Regions from separate parts of the Pseudoalteromonas sp. CO342X genome, predicted to be linked through region 2. Evidence: predicted binding sites of a transcription regulator. Region 2 holds the regulator's gene; the other holds the start of a gene.
The links. Region 2 encodes sigma-54, which starts transcription at its own class of promoters, with help from an activator protein. Its sites were predicted from a motif close to GTTGGCACGNNNNTNGNNT; they were not measured.
Positions count from the first base shown of each region.

Region 1: EXT47_RS00095 (YggN family protein) is a predicted target of sigma-54. The motif match lies at 3,631-3,649, and genes of this name have one in related genera.

Region 1 is NZ_SGPH01000001.1:12,015-20,101, forward strand. Features, by position in the region: gene EXT47_RS00080 (diacylglycerol kinase family protein) at 1-257, shown strand, start outside; gene EXT47_RS00085 (DMT family transporter) at 299-1,213, opposite strand; gene EXT47_RS00090 (PLP-dependent aminotransferase family protein) at 1,212-2,771, shown strand; gene EXT47_RS00095 (YggN family protein) at 2,810-3,595, opposite strand; gene EXT47_RS00100 (PA3496 family putative envelope integrity protein) at 3,884-4,069, shown strand; gene EXT47_RS00105 (cytochrome c) at 4,259-4,705, opposite strand; gene EXT47_RS00110 (DUF2721 domain-containing protein) at 4,807-5,271, opposite strand; gene EXT47_RS00115 (thioredoxin-like domain-containing protein) at 5,284-5,796, opposite strand; gene EXT47_RS00120 (YqaA family protein) at 5,903-6,331, shown strand; gene folX (dihydroneopterin triphosphate 2'-epimerase) at 6,376-6,738, opposite strand; gene folE (GTP cyclohydrolase I FolE) at 6,746-7,300, opposite strand; gene folM (dihydromonapterin reductase) at 7,307-8,023, opposite strand.
Region 2 is NZ_SGPH01000035.1:256,898-264,984, reverse strand. Features, by position in the region: gene EXT47_RS16620 (HPr family phosphocarrier protein) at 1-190, opposite strand, end outside; gene rapZ (RNase adapter RapZ) at 191-1,057, opposite strand; gene ptsN (PTS IIA-like nitrogen regulatory protein PtsN) at 1,050-1,508, opposite strand; gene hpf (ribosome hibernation promoting factor) at 1,510-1,797, opposite strand; gene EXT47_RS16600 (RNA polymerase factor sigma-54) at 1,827-3,326, opposite strand; gene lptB (LPS export ABC transporter ATP-binding protein) at 3,373-4,098, opposite strand; gene lptA (lipopolysaccharide transport periplasmic protein LptA) at 4,098-4,640, opposite strand; gene lptC (LPS export ABC transporter periplasmic protein LptC) at 4,630-5,184, opposite strand; gene kdsC (3-deoxy-manno-octulosonate-8-phosphatase KdsC) at 5,181-5,732, opposite strand; gene EXT47_RS16575 (KpsF/GutQ family sugar-phosphate isomerase) at 5,732-6,703, opposite strand; gene EXT47_RS16570 (calcium/sodium antiporter) at 6,713-7,672, opposite strand; gene EXT47_RS16565 (ATP-binding cassette domain-containing protein) at 7,847-8,087, shown strand, end outside.

The DNA.
Region 1 (8,087 bases), on a different contig from region 2:
TGGCTTGTCTTGATGACGGTCAGTTGGAGCTGCTGTGGTTCACGCCGCAAACGCATTGGCAGCGGGTGGTATTGTTTGTCAATATGCTACTTAAACGTCATATGGGCACAAGAAATGTGCACCACGGTCGCATTACAGAGCTTTATATCGCACAAGAGGGATATGACATCGAGGCTGATGGTGAGATTGTTGGGCGCACGCCTGCGACGATAACTTGCTGCCGCCGAGCTCTGAACATAAAAAAAGCGCCATTATAAAATGGCGCTGAAAAGTAAGAAGCTAAAGCATTGGTAAGACTTCAACTTCTAACTGGGGACCGAATGGACAACCAAGCGTAGATGCGATCTAAAGGCGTGAGTACAATCGCATTACCTAGGATGACCAAAATAAATCCAATAAAGGTGTTTTGCTGCCACTCAAAGCCTTCAAATAAGGTACTCAAGGCCACGGCAACAAAAGGAAATAACACTATCAAATAACTCGCTTTCTCAGGACCAATATTCTTGAGTAGTGAGAAATAACAACCAAAGGCAATAACGGTGCCAAACACGCTGAGGTAAATCAGAGACCACCAATATGATGCCGGCGCTTGGTTGATAAACTGATGTTCACTAAAGGCGACATAGGTTGCTAACATGACAGCGCTGTAAAGCATACCCCACGCATTTCCCGCCATAACATCAATTTGCTGATTGGAATTGCGTACGCTCACCATATTACCGAGTGACGCGACCACTGTTCCTAATAGAGCTAATGATAATCCCAAGAAGGCCTCGCTTTGCAAATCAAATGCGACCAAATCGTGCCAAAACAAGCTGACTATCCCAAGCGTGCCCAGTGATGCGCCAAAGTAAATTCGCTTTGCAATAGGTTTGGCAAAAAATAACTTAGTATTGACGATGTTAACGACCAATAATAATGAAAACGCAATTGATGCCATCGCTGACGTTAAATGTGCCTGAGCCCAATACAAGAAGAGATAGTTAGCACCAAAATTACACAGCGCTAAGAGGATGAAAAAGCCGTGATCTCGGCGAGAAAATCGCATTGGCACACGCTTATAGATGACAAACGCCCACATACAAACCGCGGCGAGGCCAAAGCGGTAAAACAGCGACACAAACTCGTTGATGCTGCCAAGTTGGTATTCAATGGCAAGCCATGTTGATCCCCAAATCAACACAGTGATGGCGTAAAGAAATAGATTTTTCATGATCGGCTCTAGATTCAAACAGCAGTGGAAGTCTGTAGTTTACGCTGTTATTCTGTATAAGCTATATACAGAATTTGCTAATTTATACCTATACAGATTATTGCTTATGAGTACCGTTATTCAACGCCAACATTCCGCCTTTCTCTATCAGCAGGTGATCCAAATGATCTTGTCGATGGCAGAACAAGAGTCTATTTTACCGGGCGAAAAGCTTCCCTCATTGCGTGTTATGGCGCAAAACTTAAATGTCAGTATCCCAACGGTAAAGCAGGCCTATCAAGCGCTTGAAGATCAAGGAAAAGTGGTTGCCAAAGAGAAGTCCGGCTACTTTTTATGCCACAGAGCTTCGCACAACGACTCTCCGAAGCGTGCACGATTGCCCGCCAAACCTGTAGTGGTTAACAAGCAGGCGTTGATTGAACAAGTGTATAAGGGGATCCATCAGCCACATGCAATCCCCTTAGGTATCGCTAACCCCATTGCCATTGCTGGTACCGAGCAGGTTCTTGCCAAAATTATGCGCCGCGCAATGAAAGAAGCAGGGAATGAACTCATTAATTATGGTCCTATGGATGGTTTAGATAGTTTAAAAAAGCAAATCGTGCGGCGTTATTTGGATATGGGCTTAGCAATAGATATGGATGAAGTGGTGATCACCAATGGCGCGCAAGAAGCATTGGCGATTGCGTTACAAGCGGTGACCAAGCCCGGAGACGTGATAGCGATTGAATCCCCCTGTTATTTTGGCATTGTTGAACTGGCTGAAAACTTAGGGTTAAAGGCCATTGAAATACCTGTTTGCCCGGATGATGGCATTTGGTTGAGCGACCTTGAACGGGCACTTGAAAAGCATGATATTCGAGCGTGTGTGTTTTCTACCAGTATTAGTAACCCGCTTGGTAGCTTTATGCCAGATACGAGACGTGCGCAGCTGGTGGCACTATTAGAGCAACGTGACGTGGTGTTGATAGAAGACGATGTGTATGGCGATTTATATTTTACCGAGCAGCGCGGCATACCGGCACAAGCATTTAGCCAAAAGGGTTTAGTGATCACATGTGCGTCATTTTCAAAAACCGCAGCGCCCAGCTATCGAGTGGGTTGGATGGTCGCCAGTCAATTTAGTGCAAAAGCAAAGCGCATAAAACGTGCGTTGAGTTGCTCGTCATCTTTAATGAACCAATGGGCATTGGCGGACTTTCTCAGCTCCGGAGGCTACGAGCGCCATTTAAAGTTGGTCCGTAAACGGTTAATTGAGAATCGAGACCGTATGATCCAAGCGGTGAATGTTGCATTTGGTAGTGAGGTAAGAGTCAGTCGCCCGCAAGGCGGTTGTGTGCTGTGGTTAGACTTAGGTAAGCACGTCGATGGTGCCTTGTTGTTCCAAAAAGCCTTGGAGTGTGGGATCAGTATTACGCCTGGTACGCTATTTAGTGCCAGCAAAAAGTATCAAAATTGTATACGGATCAGTTATGGCTTGCCGTGGGATGCGTCGGTAGAGCAAGCGATTAAAACGCTGGGGGAATTGGCTGATGCACAAAGGAAAGGGTTGGCATAACGTACCCTTAATTAAATGTAAGTTATGCCAAGGTCAGATTATTTAAATTTAAACAGTTGGTACTCTGACATGGCGGGGATAGACTTTGCGACAATGGCTTCGTTTTTCGCGATTTGTTCAAAGTCGCCACACAGTGCGTCGGCTTTTTTCTCAATAGATTCTGCCTGTTGTTCAACTTTGGTTTCGATTTGCGTTGCGAAGTTTTCCATACGTTGTTCAAAGCTGCTCATATCACCGTTTGCATCTGACATTTCGTTGCCAATCGCAACCAGTAAGCTACCTATCGATTGCATCATGGCACCTTGTACTGCGGTCTCGATTTTTTCTTCAAACTGATTATCAAAATTTTGGCCAAACTCATCAAAGGTTTGCTTGCCCATCACAAACGCACCTTGCTGATAAAACGTATTTTGCACTTCTGTTTCGAGGTCATCGATCACAGCATGGATTCTATCTAAACTAGTTAAATTAAAGGTTTGTGCCACTTCATTAAGGGCAACGCCCGCTAGTTTTATGCCTTCAAAAGCAATATCAGCCACTTGTGGTAGGCGGCCTCTTAGCTCATCACCGTATTGCGTGAGCATCGTTTTTTGCTGTGTATTAAGTGCGATGCGCTCGCCATTGAGTGTCAGTTCGCCAAGATTGTTGATCTCAGCTGTTTTGTTTTTGGCCGTTGTGATCACCAAGTTATCAGGCGTGATCCTAACGTCATTTTGAAATTCTACTTCACAATTGTCACCGCTAAACGTGATGTTATTTTTTTCGTGTGCAGCGACGGTGGTTGTCATCATTGTTGCTGCTGTTAGTAGTAAAATTTTATTCATGGTCGATCCTTATTGGCTCAGTTGCATGATTGTTGTTACAAGAACAATGCCAAATATAAACTCAAATAAAATCAATATATTATGTTTTATTGTTAAAAGTTAATGTGCTCTAAAAGTGATGAAATTGACTAAAATATAGTTGTTTTTGTCAAAATGAATTGGGTAATAAAAAATTTTTATTGTAAGGATAAGAAACTCTCACTTTTCAGAATGACAATTTAGCGCTAAATAGTGATCTTGAGAGACGGCTCTCATTTTATTAATGACTATTTTATTTTGGAGTTAGTTGTGGGTAAGACATTCTCTTACGATGCGCTTGATGATGATTTTGCAGACGATGAATTTGAAAAGTTGGGTCGTAACCAACATGACAAGCAAAAGCGTAAAGTCAAAAGAAAGCTAGACGACTACTTAGAGCAAAAACGCCTACGTAGAAATCTAGGCGATGATGATTTCGACTATATTGATGATTGATCACTAGACGTCATCTACGAGTCTAGCACTGACAGTAATTCAATTTGGCTGTGTGATTAAGCAGGGCTGTGGGTTACTCAGTGCGATGTCTGAGTTACTGTGTCGTTGGTGATAGCCAAGCAAGTGACGAGATATTCAGATAGTAAGCAGCCGCAAATATGCGGCTGTTTTGTTTTTATACGATTGGTATTAATCTTTAAAAGATTTATGGCAGTCTTTACAGCCTTTTGCCCAATCTTTAAATGCAGAAGCAATCAGCTTTTTGTCGCCAGAGTCAGCTGCAACAGCCAGTGCTTGAGCATACTCGGCAAATTGCTTGGCTTTACCATCGAACTCAGCTCTGTTTGACCAAACGGCTGGTAGGGCATCAGTATTGCCTTTGTCAGAACCGTCGATAAATGCTTCCCAAGGCATTTGCGATAATTGCGCAGCATTGTGAGCACGTTGCTTAAATACTTCAGCATCAAATGGTACTTTGCCTTTTAGCATATCGCCCATATTGCCAATCTGGAAACGGATCAATTGGAAAGACGCTTGGCGGTATTCAATTGCATCTTCAGTCGATTCAAACATAGTGTTAGCTTGTGCTGTTGCTGCAAGACAGCTAAATAGTGTGACGGTAAGTAGTTTCTTCATAGTAAACCCCTAATATTTTTCCCTATTTTCAATGTAAATTACAAATATAATCAAACAATTGCGATAAGTGCCCTGTGACGGAAGCAACTAGTTTTAAATAATCAACTCTCGATGTCTTTGAATATCATGCCCCTGCGCATACTGCGGGTGGCCAGAAAGATTTCTCCAAGCAAAGAGACAAACGCGCCAATAAGCAGCACCATAGCCGCGATAAAACAAGACGATAAAGTAATACCCAATGGCATACTGTACAAGTGCGACATGAACAGCAGCATAACCACTGCACACACAAGCAACGCACTGAGTACACTCATGCTAAATGCAACGTGAATAAAACGAGACCGTTTTAACAGTGCGCGCATTTCACGGCTAAAGTGCATTTTGAGTTCTTCATCTTGCGTGGTATTAATCTTGCGATCGAGTAAACGCGCCCTATCCGTGATCCGTGCTAAGCGGTTTGATAGTACCCCTAAGGTCGCAGCAATACCCGTAATTAAAAATACAGGGGCAACGGCGGTTTGGATAACTTTGGCCATCGTGAGAATGCTAACGACTTCTGGATTCATATAGTTACCTCGTTAATTCCAGTTTAGTTTTGATAAGGTGTTGGGTTGCTCACCGATGAGGGTTTGCATCACTTGGTTGCGTTCATCAAGCAAGATGACTCTAGGAATGCCTTTATTGGCATACGTGTTGTACATATCTCGATTGGGATCGGCAACAAAATGGATGGGCAATTGCATGGTTTCGTTGAATTGCTCAAGTGTAGTGTTAGTTTCTTCTCGACCAATGGCAACGATGGTTAACTCGGCTTGGGTGAGTAATTCAGATTGTTTTAGTTCACTCAATAAGCGTTGCGAATCGGAGCACCATGTCGCGAATAAAATTACCAACTTTTTGTGATTAGCATCGAACCTAACGGCTTGGTTTTTGATATCCGTAAATTGCAAATGTTTAAAGGTGTCGCCAGTGTGGATATAGGTCTGATAGCCATCGTCTGCTTGTGGTAGCGCTTCGTTAGAGGCCTTGCAGCCACTTAATCCGGTAGCGAGTACGGTGCTAAGTAGTAACATTTTTATTGTTGTTTTCATGCCTATCCCTTGATTCCATGTCGGTGTTTTTGAAGTCTTGCGCACATTTCAGTATATTGCCCGACTTAGATGATTTCTTAAAGTCCAATTTCTTATAGCCGTTGATATGATTTATCTTTCTTTATTTGGGCTTGCTTTTGTTGCCGCAACCTTATTACCTGCGTCGTCGGAGCTGGCGCTAAGTGGGTTCGTTGTGAAACAGCAAGGCGAACTGGTTTGGTTATGGCTGGCTGCGACAACAGGTAATTTACTAGGTAGCTGTGTCAACTATTATCTTGGCTGGTTTATCGCTAAGTGGCGGAATAAGCGCTGGTTTCCGGTTTCTCAACAGCAATATGATAAGGCTTGTGGACTATTTAATCGTTACGGTAAGTTTTCATTGCTATTTGCTTGGCTACCCATAGTCGGAGATCCTTTGACTGTGGTAGCGGGGTCTCTACGGGCCTCTTTTGGGTGGTTTTTTGTGTTAGTCGCGCTCGGTAAAGGCGCCCGTTACGCACTGGTGATTTACCTTGCCTTACAGGTGATTTCTTAATACCAGAAGGCAAGGAAGTGCATATCAGGGTCTTATCGCTTAATTTAGCTTCTGTACCAATCAAGCGTGAGTGACACTGAGTCAGCAAACCGTAAAGCGTGCGGTTTATCTACGGTGACTTTTGCATACGTCACGTCTTGATGTTGGTGACATTCAGCAAGTATGTCAGCCACTAATTTCTCAAGTAACAAAAAATGCCCTTCTTCTACCAGTGTGATGACAGCTTTGGTCACCGTTTTGTAGTTAAGCGCGTGAGCCACGTTATCATGATCTAAACATGCCGTATCCGCTGGGTAGTGAATTTCAATATTGATCACGACATCTTGCTTTTTTTCCCGCTCCTCGGGATTAAAACCAATAAAGGTACGTAGCCTTAAATTCGTCACCTTAATAATGGCATTCGACATAGCGTGCTTATCCTTTCACTAACTGTAAAAATTCGTTGCGGGTTTTGGGGTCGCTTCTGAAATTACCAAGCATGACAGACGTTCGCATACTAGAGTTTTGTTTTTCAACCCCACGCATCATCATACACATGTGTTTGGCTTCGACGATCACGCCAACGCCTTTTGCGCCGGTGACTTCCTCAACGGCCTTGGCGATTTGATGAGTTAGCTGCTCTTGGATTTGAAAACGTCGGGCAAACATATCAACAATGCGGGCAAATTTAGACAAGCCAAGCACTTTACCGTCAGGTATATAAGCGATGTGACAACGGCCAACGAAAGGTAGAAGGTGATGCTCACACATAGAGTACAACTCTATATCTTGGACCAGCACCATATCATCGGCATCCGAGCTGAATACCGCGTTATTGGTGATTTCATCCAGTGTTTGACGGTAGCCCTGAGTAAGATACTCCATCGCTTTCGCTGCGCGCTTTGGCGTATCTAATAATCCTTCGCGGTCTGCATCTTCACCCACGGCGTCAATAATTGTTTTATAACTCTGTTGTAATTTGTCTTGCATAATGCGTTACCTCAAATGGCGGCCACCGTCGATTTGTACCGTGCGTCCTGTCATATAGTTGCTAGAGAGTATCATGTCGACACTATTGATAACTTCTTTGCTACCAGGCTCAATTCCCATAATAGACTTTTTCAAGGTTTTTGCCTTGTACTCATCACTATCGTCTTGATTAAAGATGATAAGTGAAGGTGCAACGCTATTCACTTTGATGTTAGGTGCAAACTTAGCGGCAAATGACCGAGTTAAGTTATCTAATGCAGCTTTACTTGCGGCATAGGCAATGTGTTTTGGACTGCCTTTTTCTACTACATAGTCAGTAATATGGATCACATCGCTGACGTTATTGTTGGCTGTCAATAAGTCGCTCAAGGCATGATTGATCAAATAGGGGACTTTAGCGTGAATCCGCATCATATTGTCGAATAATGCTGAAAAATCAGGGTTGTTGGCTTCACAATCCCAGCTCGATGCATTGTGGATGATAGCACTGAGTGCGTCGGTATGGGCACGAATTTGGTTGTTGAGTTGCGTGATTGCTTCTGGCTCGTCAAAATCAGCCTTGATACAAATGGCACCTAGCGATGCTAGTTCATCGATAACTTGATGTTTGGTGCGATACGTCAATATGACGGCTTGCTGTTTAGCGAGAAAGTGTTTCACCAAAGCAAGTCCAATGCGCTGTGCGCCACCAGTAATTAAAATAGGTGCAGCTGCGGGGCTCATACGTTAATCACCTTGTGAATTGAGAAATTAAGGTTGGCAGGATGAATAACTGGTTATCTCCTGC
Region 2 (8,087 bases):
CCACTCGGACTTCTTTCCCTTGGCTGCTTTCAAGTAACAACAGCGCTAGTACGCTGTCAGCAGCTGCACTTTTGTCTCCTTGATATAAGGTCACTTCGGCATCAAATTGGGTTGCTAATTGTGCAAGAACCGTCGCTGCTCTAGCGTGCAGACCAAGCTTGTTCTGGATTAAAAACGTATCTTCTAGCATTTAACCCTCTTGCTCACGGTGGCGAATTTTGACGTTGGGATGGGTTTTAGCAAAACGCTCACCAATGGTTTGCGCTAAATATACCGAGCGATGTTGCCCACCTGTACATCCTATTGCAATCGTTAGATAACTGCGATTGTTACGCTCTAAGTGTGGTAACCAAGTTTGTACAAAGGTTTGGATCTGCCAAGTAAACTTTTGCACGATGCTGTGACTCGACAAATAGTCTTTGACTGGCTGATCTAGGCCAGTTAGCGGCTTAAGCTCAGGCTCCCAATGTGGGTTGGGCAAAAAGCGCGCATCAAAAACGTAATCCGCTTGTTTTGGGATACCGTGTTTAAAGCCGAAAGATTCAAAGGTAATAATGAGTTGTTTGTCTTTTTTACCTAAGATTTTTTCGCGGATATCTTCTGCAAGTTGATGAACGCTCAGGCCTGTAGTATCAATGAGAAAATCGGCGCGAGTGATCAATACGTCTAACAATTCCCGTTCTTTCTTTATTGCAACATCTAGTGGAAGATTATGCAGTGAAAGAGGGTGCAAACGGCGTGTTTCTGAGAAGCGTTTTATCAGGGTTTGATCGTCACTGTCTAAATAAAACAGGGTAGGTTTGGCAAAGCCTGGTAAGTATTCAAGAATGTCATTAAACTCGTCCTGTTCTTTAGGTAAGTTTCTGACATCAATACTGACTGCTATTTTATTATAATTGTCCGAAACGCTGCGGACTAAAGACGGCAGCAAATTGACCGGAATGTTATCTACACAATAGTAGCCTAAGTCTTCCAATACTCGAAGCGCTACAGATTTACCAGAGCCTGAGCGGCCACTGATAATGATAAGCTCGAGTCCTTTTTCTTCATCACTCATCAAGTTCACCTTGGATCACTGCATATAACTCATCGTCACTTTTTGCTTGCCTAAGCATTTTGCAAAAAGACTTGTCTTTGAGTGTATCAGCAATCGCCGCTAAGGTCTTCAGGTGCTGTTGATTATCACCTTCGGGTACGATGAACGCGACAAAAATATCGACAGGCTGCTTATCTATGGCTTCAAACTGGATCCCTTGCTCGCTGACAAGCACCATTGCAAGGATTTTATCCAAACCTTCAAGTCGACCATGGGGAATGGCAATGCCTTTACCGATCCCTGTGCTGCCTAATTTCTCTCGCGCCATTAAGGCGTCCAAGATAGCATGCTGACTGGTATTTGGAATTTGGCTATGAGCCAGTTCGCTGATGTATTCTAAAATACGTTTTTTGCTATTAAAAAGGACCGCAGCTTTACTGCAGTCCTTGTTCACTAATTCACTTAATTTCATCTTAGTGTCGAGTGAGCTTCTCTTTGTGTTTAATAACTTGACGATCTAGCTTGTCGATAAGGCCATCAATTGCGGCATACATATCTTGATGCTCTGTTGATGCAAATAGCTCGCCGCCGTTTACGTGTAATGTTGCTTCTGCTTTTTGTACTAGCTTCTCGACATCAAGGATCACATGCACGTTATTGATATGATCAAAGTGCCTTTCTAGCTTCGCAAACTTGTTGGTGACATAGTCTCTTAATGAGTCAGTAATTTCTACATGGCGACCAGTTAGATTTAGTTGCATAAGCATTTTTCCTTCTTGGGTTTTACGTCTTATATCAAGCTTTTACGCTGATTTGACGGTGGAATGGCTAGGGATTCACGATATTTTGCAATCGTGCGTCTCGCTACCTTAATTCCTTGCTCAGCTAAGATATCTGCAATTTTGCTGTCACTCAATGGCTTCGCGGTATTTTCTGCAGCTATCAGCTTTTTGATAAGTGCTCTAATTGCTGTAGAGGAGCACTCACCTCCATTTTCTGTACTTACATGGCTAGAGAAGAAATACTTCAGCTCAAATATTCCCCGAGGTGTATGCATGTATTTTTGTGTTGTCACACGGGAAATTGTGGACTCATGCATCTCAACCATTTCAGCAACATCATTTAGCACCATAGGGCGCATTGCTTCGGGGCCATGTTCAAAGAATGCCTGTTGTTGTTGCACAATGCAATTGGTAACTTTTAATAAAGTATCATTTCGGCTTTCTAAGCTTTTAATAAACCACTTTGCTTCTTGTAAATGTGAGCGAATAAACTGACTATCCGTACTGGATTTTGCCGTTCTAGACATCGCAGCGTAATGGTCGTTTACTCTTATTTTAGGCATAGCATCAGGATTTAGCTCTACGACCCAGCGACCTTTTACTTTTTTCACTGATACGTCAGGGATCACATATTCAGGCTCTTCATGAATAATGCTTGCCGCTGGTTTTGGGTTAAGGCTATGAATTAACGTCATGACCTCTTTGAGATCGGCTTCTTTAAGGCGCGTTTTCTTTGCCAAAGTTCGATAGTCACGGCTGGCAAGCAAGTCGATATGCTCTGTCAGGATCATTTTCGTTTCGGCAATCCATGGTGTATCTGGGGCGAATTGATTTAGCTGAATACACAAGCATTCTTGTAAACTGCGCGCTGCGATACCGACAGGATCGAAAAGCTGAATACGTTTGAGCACGGCTTCGACTTCATCCAGCTCAATAGGCTCTTCGCTACTCTCATCATTAATGCTTTCTAAAATGTCTTCGCAAGACAGTGTTAAAATGCCTGACAGGTCGACCGCTTCAATAATCGCAATCGCAATCGCTCTATCTGTTGGACTAAATGGTGTCAGCTCAAGTTGCCACATGAGATAGTCGTGGAGAGATTCAGAGGTTTCCCCTTGATAAACATTATCGTCATCGGGAAGTGGGCCTGAGCTTGCAGCGGGTGCTGCACTCATATATTCGTCCCAAGTGACATCCATGGCAAGGTCATCACTGACAGTGTCTTTGCTCATGGCGGTATCTGAGTCTATTTCATAGTCACTAACCTGCGCTTCATCGCTTGAATCTTGATTGTCGTCAGCACTGCTCTTTTCTTGGCTGTGTTGGTCAGCGTTTTCGCCGTCAGTATTATCACCTTCTTCCACTTCCAACAATGGATTGCTGTCTAATGCTTCTTGTATTTCTTGTTGCAGATCCAATGTACTAAGCTGCAGCAAGCGAATGGCTTGTTGCAGTTGTGGAGTCATTGTAAGTTGCTGCCCCATGCGCAGCTGTAATGATTGCCTCATGTATCTCTAACAATCCTTTTTAACAGTTATTAATACTACGTCTTAACTATAGCTTGAATTGTTCGCCTAGGTAGACATCTCTTACGGTTTGATCTGCCAAAACATGTTCTGGCGTGCCTGCAGCGATTAACTCACCATGTGAAACGATGTAGGCTTTTTCACATACGTCCAGTGTTTCTCTAACGTTATGATCGGTGATTAGCACACCGATACCGCGGTTTTTTAGGTGCTCTATGATTGTCTTTATATCTAACACCGAAATAGGATCAACACCAGCAAAAGGTTCATCTAACAGGATAAACTTAGGATTAGCGGCTAAAGCGCGAGCAATCTCTACGCGTCTTCTTTCGCCTCCCGACAATGCCATGCCCTGTGAGTCACGAATGTGTTGAATATTAAATTCGTCCAGTAACTCGTTTAGTTCAGCTTCTCTCTCAACTTTAGATAAGTCTTTTCGAGTTTCTAAAATCGCCATCAAATTTTGATAGACCGTGAGTTTTCTAAAGATTGAAGACTCTTGTGGTAGATAGCCAATACCAAGTCGCGCGCGGCTGTGCATTGGTAGCAAAGTGATATCTTCATCATCAATCTGAATAAAACCTTTGTCGCTTGGTACTAACCCTACAATCATGTAGAACGTAGTGGTTTTACCCGCTCCATTTGGTCCTAATAAGCCTACAATGCTGCCAGCCTGAACACTTAAACCAACATTTTTGACGACCTGACGACCTTTATAACTCTTTGCTAGACCAGTTGCTTTGAGCTCGCTCATTAATTGTTACCTTCTTCCTGCGCTTTTTTATCTTTTGCGTCTTTTTTGTCATCAACAGGAACAAGGATGGTTCTTACCCGAGAATCTTCTTGGTCTGAGCGCTCAGCACTGATCAATTGCTTTTCAATGTCATAGGTGATGACTTGCGCATTGATTTTTTGCCCAGTTTGATTGATTTCCGCATCGCCAGAAATGACTAAGGTGCCTTTCGCAACGTCGTAACGAATTTCGTTTGCTTTGGCTTCTAGCAAATTACCATCAGGTTGACGTTCACTGAAAATAGCTGGGCTGCCAGTAGCAACAAGCAGTTGCTTGTTAGTACCAAGCTCCGCGCGGCGGTGGACTTCTAGGCGATCGGCATTTATTTTTCTGTTGCCATGAATAATAACAACATTCTGTTCAAAAATACCGATGTTGCTTTGCAGTTGAGCTTGCTGACGGCCAGCATCAATAATGACTTCATTTTGTTCTGCAGCAATTGCTAAAGTAGAACTTGCAAGCAAGCCGATGAAAATTAGTTTGTTAATGATTTTACTGGTCATAATAAATTGTCTTTGTGTGGTTGATGAGTTCGATCACTTGCTTTTGTAGATCTGCATGCAGCCCTTTACCCGTGATCCTAAGACTAGGACCTGTGATAACGACAGGGTGTTCCGATTTCATCAATTTTTGCTTAATTTCAACTCTTACATTATCGGCATTGATATCGGTGATCATGGCGTTAGGCGTTAAATTCTTTGCCAGCACATTGCCTTCTAATATCAAGGTATTGTTTTCGTACAGTGTTGCTTCTAATGCACTTATTTGCCAATTCTGCTCACCGTTATATAAGGTGAAAATAGGCTTTTCAAAGTGACTAAAGCCAAGATCTTGATACAACTCCATCTTATCAGCAGTTACCTGATAGTTTAATAAGCCATTTTCACTATAGGTCGTTTGCTGAAGCGTGGTTGCAACATAATCGGGCTTAGCTAACGGTTCATCTTCTTTTGCTGAGTCCGCCTCTGATGGATTAAACATGGGCGACCACATCCATACCATTAGAGAAGCGAAAACAATGAGTAAGATGACACGTAATACGGTCATGTACTTGATCCTTTGGAAGTCAATAAGTGATTTTGGCTGAGCATTAGAAGATCAGTCAGTTCTCTCACGGCACCAAAACCACCAGGCATCAAGGTCGTGTAATGGGCGATATGTTTAACAAGAGGGTGTGCATCATTGACGGCAACGGCAAAACCGACTTGCTCCATTACGGGTAGATCTGGGCCATCATCACCAATATATGCAATTTCGTCATCACTAAGGCTGAGCTTAGTCTTCAGTTCATCATATGCCACTAACTTGTTTTCTTGGCCTTGGTAAATATAAGTTACATTTAAACTAGTCATGCGTTGCTGAACTATTTGTGAATGCCTACCTGTGATAACGGCGACTTCGATACCACTATCAATCAAGGCCTTAATACCAAACCCATCTTTGGTATTAAATGCTTTCAGTTCTTCTCCATTATTACCAAGGTATATACGTCCATCTGAGAATACGCCATCAATATCGCAAATCAATAATTTGATTTGTTTTGCTTTTTCCCAAGCTTCAGGTGAAATCGTCTGATATAAATCTTCAAATTGCATTACAGCACCCCCGCTCTAAGTAAATCTTGCGTATTCAAGGCGCCAACCGGTATGTTGTTTTCGTTTACCACAATCAAGCCATTAATTCGTTTGGTTTCCATGATATTGAGTACCTCAGCTGCGAGCATATCGGCGCGTGCAGTCGTACTTTTAGCCGTCATTACTTGCGTGATTGGGGTGGTGTGAATATCGACCTTTTGTTCGATAATACGGCGCAAGTCACCATCGGTAAAAATACCCTGTAATTGCGAGCTTTCATCTACGATTGCCGTCATACCTAAACTTTTAGCGGACATTTCAAATAAAGCTTCTTTAACTGTGCAATGACTATTGACCATAGGGATTGCATCTCCTTGATGCATGACATCAGCAACGGTTAGTAGTAGACGTCTTCCCAAACTACCACCAGGGTGGGAAAGTGCAAAATCATCTGCCGTAAAACCTCTGGCTTCAAGTAGCGCAACTGCGAGTGCATCACCCATCACTAGCGTAGCTGTGGTGCTGGCCGTGGGTGCAAGTCCTAATGGGCAGGCTTCTTTCGATACTCTAACACAAAGGTGAACTGTCGCATTACGAGCCATTGTAGAGCTCGGGTTGCCCGTCATAGAGATTACCGGGGCACCTAAACGCTTAATCACAGGTAGGATAGAGATCACCTCTTGGGTTTCCCCTGAGTTGGAGATCATCAAAACCACATCATCTTTGGTGATCATACCTAAGTCGCCGTGACTTGCTTCACCTGGATGAACAAAAAATGCGGGGCTGCCAGTACTTGCGAGTGTCGCTGCAATTTTATTACCGATGTGGCCTGATTTACCCATGCCAATCACGATGATCCGGCCTTGGCAGCCAAACATAATTTCACAGGCTTTTACAAATTGTTGATCAACAAACTGTTGCACTTCTTCTATTGCTGCAAGTTCGGTAGCAAAAACTTGATTTGCAGAATCAATAAATGGGTTCGTTGTCACAAGGCTTCCTTAAATGATGTAGTAAATATAACCGACGAAGCTTGCGACAAGTATGCCACCTTCCAAGCGGTTGATGCGGCGCTGGCCTGTTAAGCTGAGGCTCATTAGGATAAGCAGCAGTGTCGCGCCAAGCATAATAAAGATATCACGTGACGCAATATTGGCGTCGAGGACAGATGGGTTGATAATCCCAGCAATAGATAGCACTGCCAATATATTAAAGATGTTCGAGCCAATAATATTGCCAAGCGCTAGATCGTCTTCTTTTTTAAGTACGCCAGCAACACATGCCGCAAGCTCGGGTAAACTAGTACCAACGGCGATAATGGTTAATCCTATTAGCAGGTCACTCATGCCAAAATATTTGGCGATGTCAACCGCAGCGCCAACGAGATAGTCCGCGCTAATAGGCAGTAAAATCATACCCACGATTAACCAGAAAACGGCTTTTTGAGTTGGAATATTATTTGGCACTTCTTCACAGGCTTCACTGACAAATGGGTCATCATTATCTCCACCACCACGCTTGGTGATAATGATAAGTGCAAGAAGAAAAGCGGCGAAACCGACTAATAACAAAACACCTTCTACGAAACTAAAGTGGTTATCACTAACGATATACCAAGCAGCCAATGAAACGATGACTAACAGCGGCATTTCGCGGCGCAAAATACCAGAGCCTACGGAGAGTGGCCTTAATAACGCAGTGAGACCCAAAACGAGTAAGATATTAGCGATGTTAGAACCTATGGCATTGCCTACGGCGGTGTCTGTTTTATCTGCAAGAGCGGCTTGCGCAGCAACCATCATTTCTGGTGCTGAAGAACCCATGGCCACGATAGTTAAACCAACAATTAATGTTGGCACACCAAAGTTTCGTGCAAGAGCGGCCGCACCAAAAACAAAGCGGTCAGCACTCCAAACCAGTGCAATAAAGCCAAGAATGAGAATAACAAACGATAAAACCATGAACCTCTAGCCAATAGGATTAAAATTTCGATAGATACTACCAAAAGCGCTCTGGAAAGTATAAGCAAACCGTTACATTTCACTACTTACAAAATTTTACCAAAACGATTTTCCATCTTGTTTGAAAAAAAAGTATCATACTTGGATGAATATAGTCTGGATCTGGAGAGCGACTTGTCGCAGTCAATTGTAGAAATCAAGGATGTAACCTTCTCTCGGGGTGAAAGGATCATCTACAAAAACATGAGCTTTTCTGTACCAAAGGGCAAAATTACCGCAATAATGGGACCGAGTGGCATTGGTAAAACCACCATGCTGCGTTTAATCGGTGGTCAGCTTAAGCCTGATAGCGGTGATATTCTTTTTGCTGGAAACAGTATCCCTAACATGTCACGAGCAGCTTTGTATCAAGCTC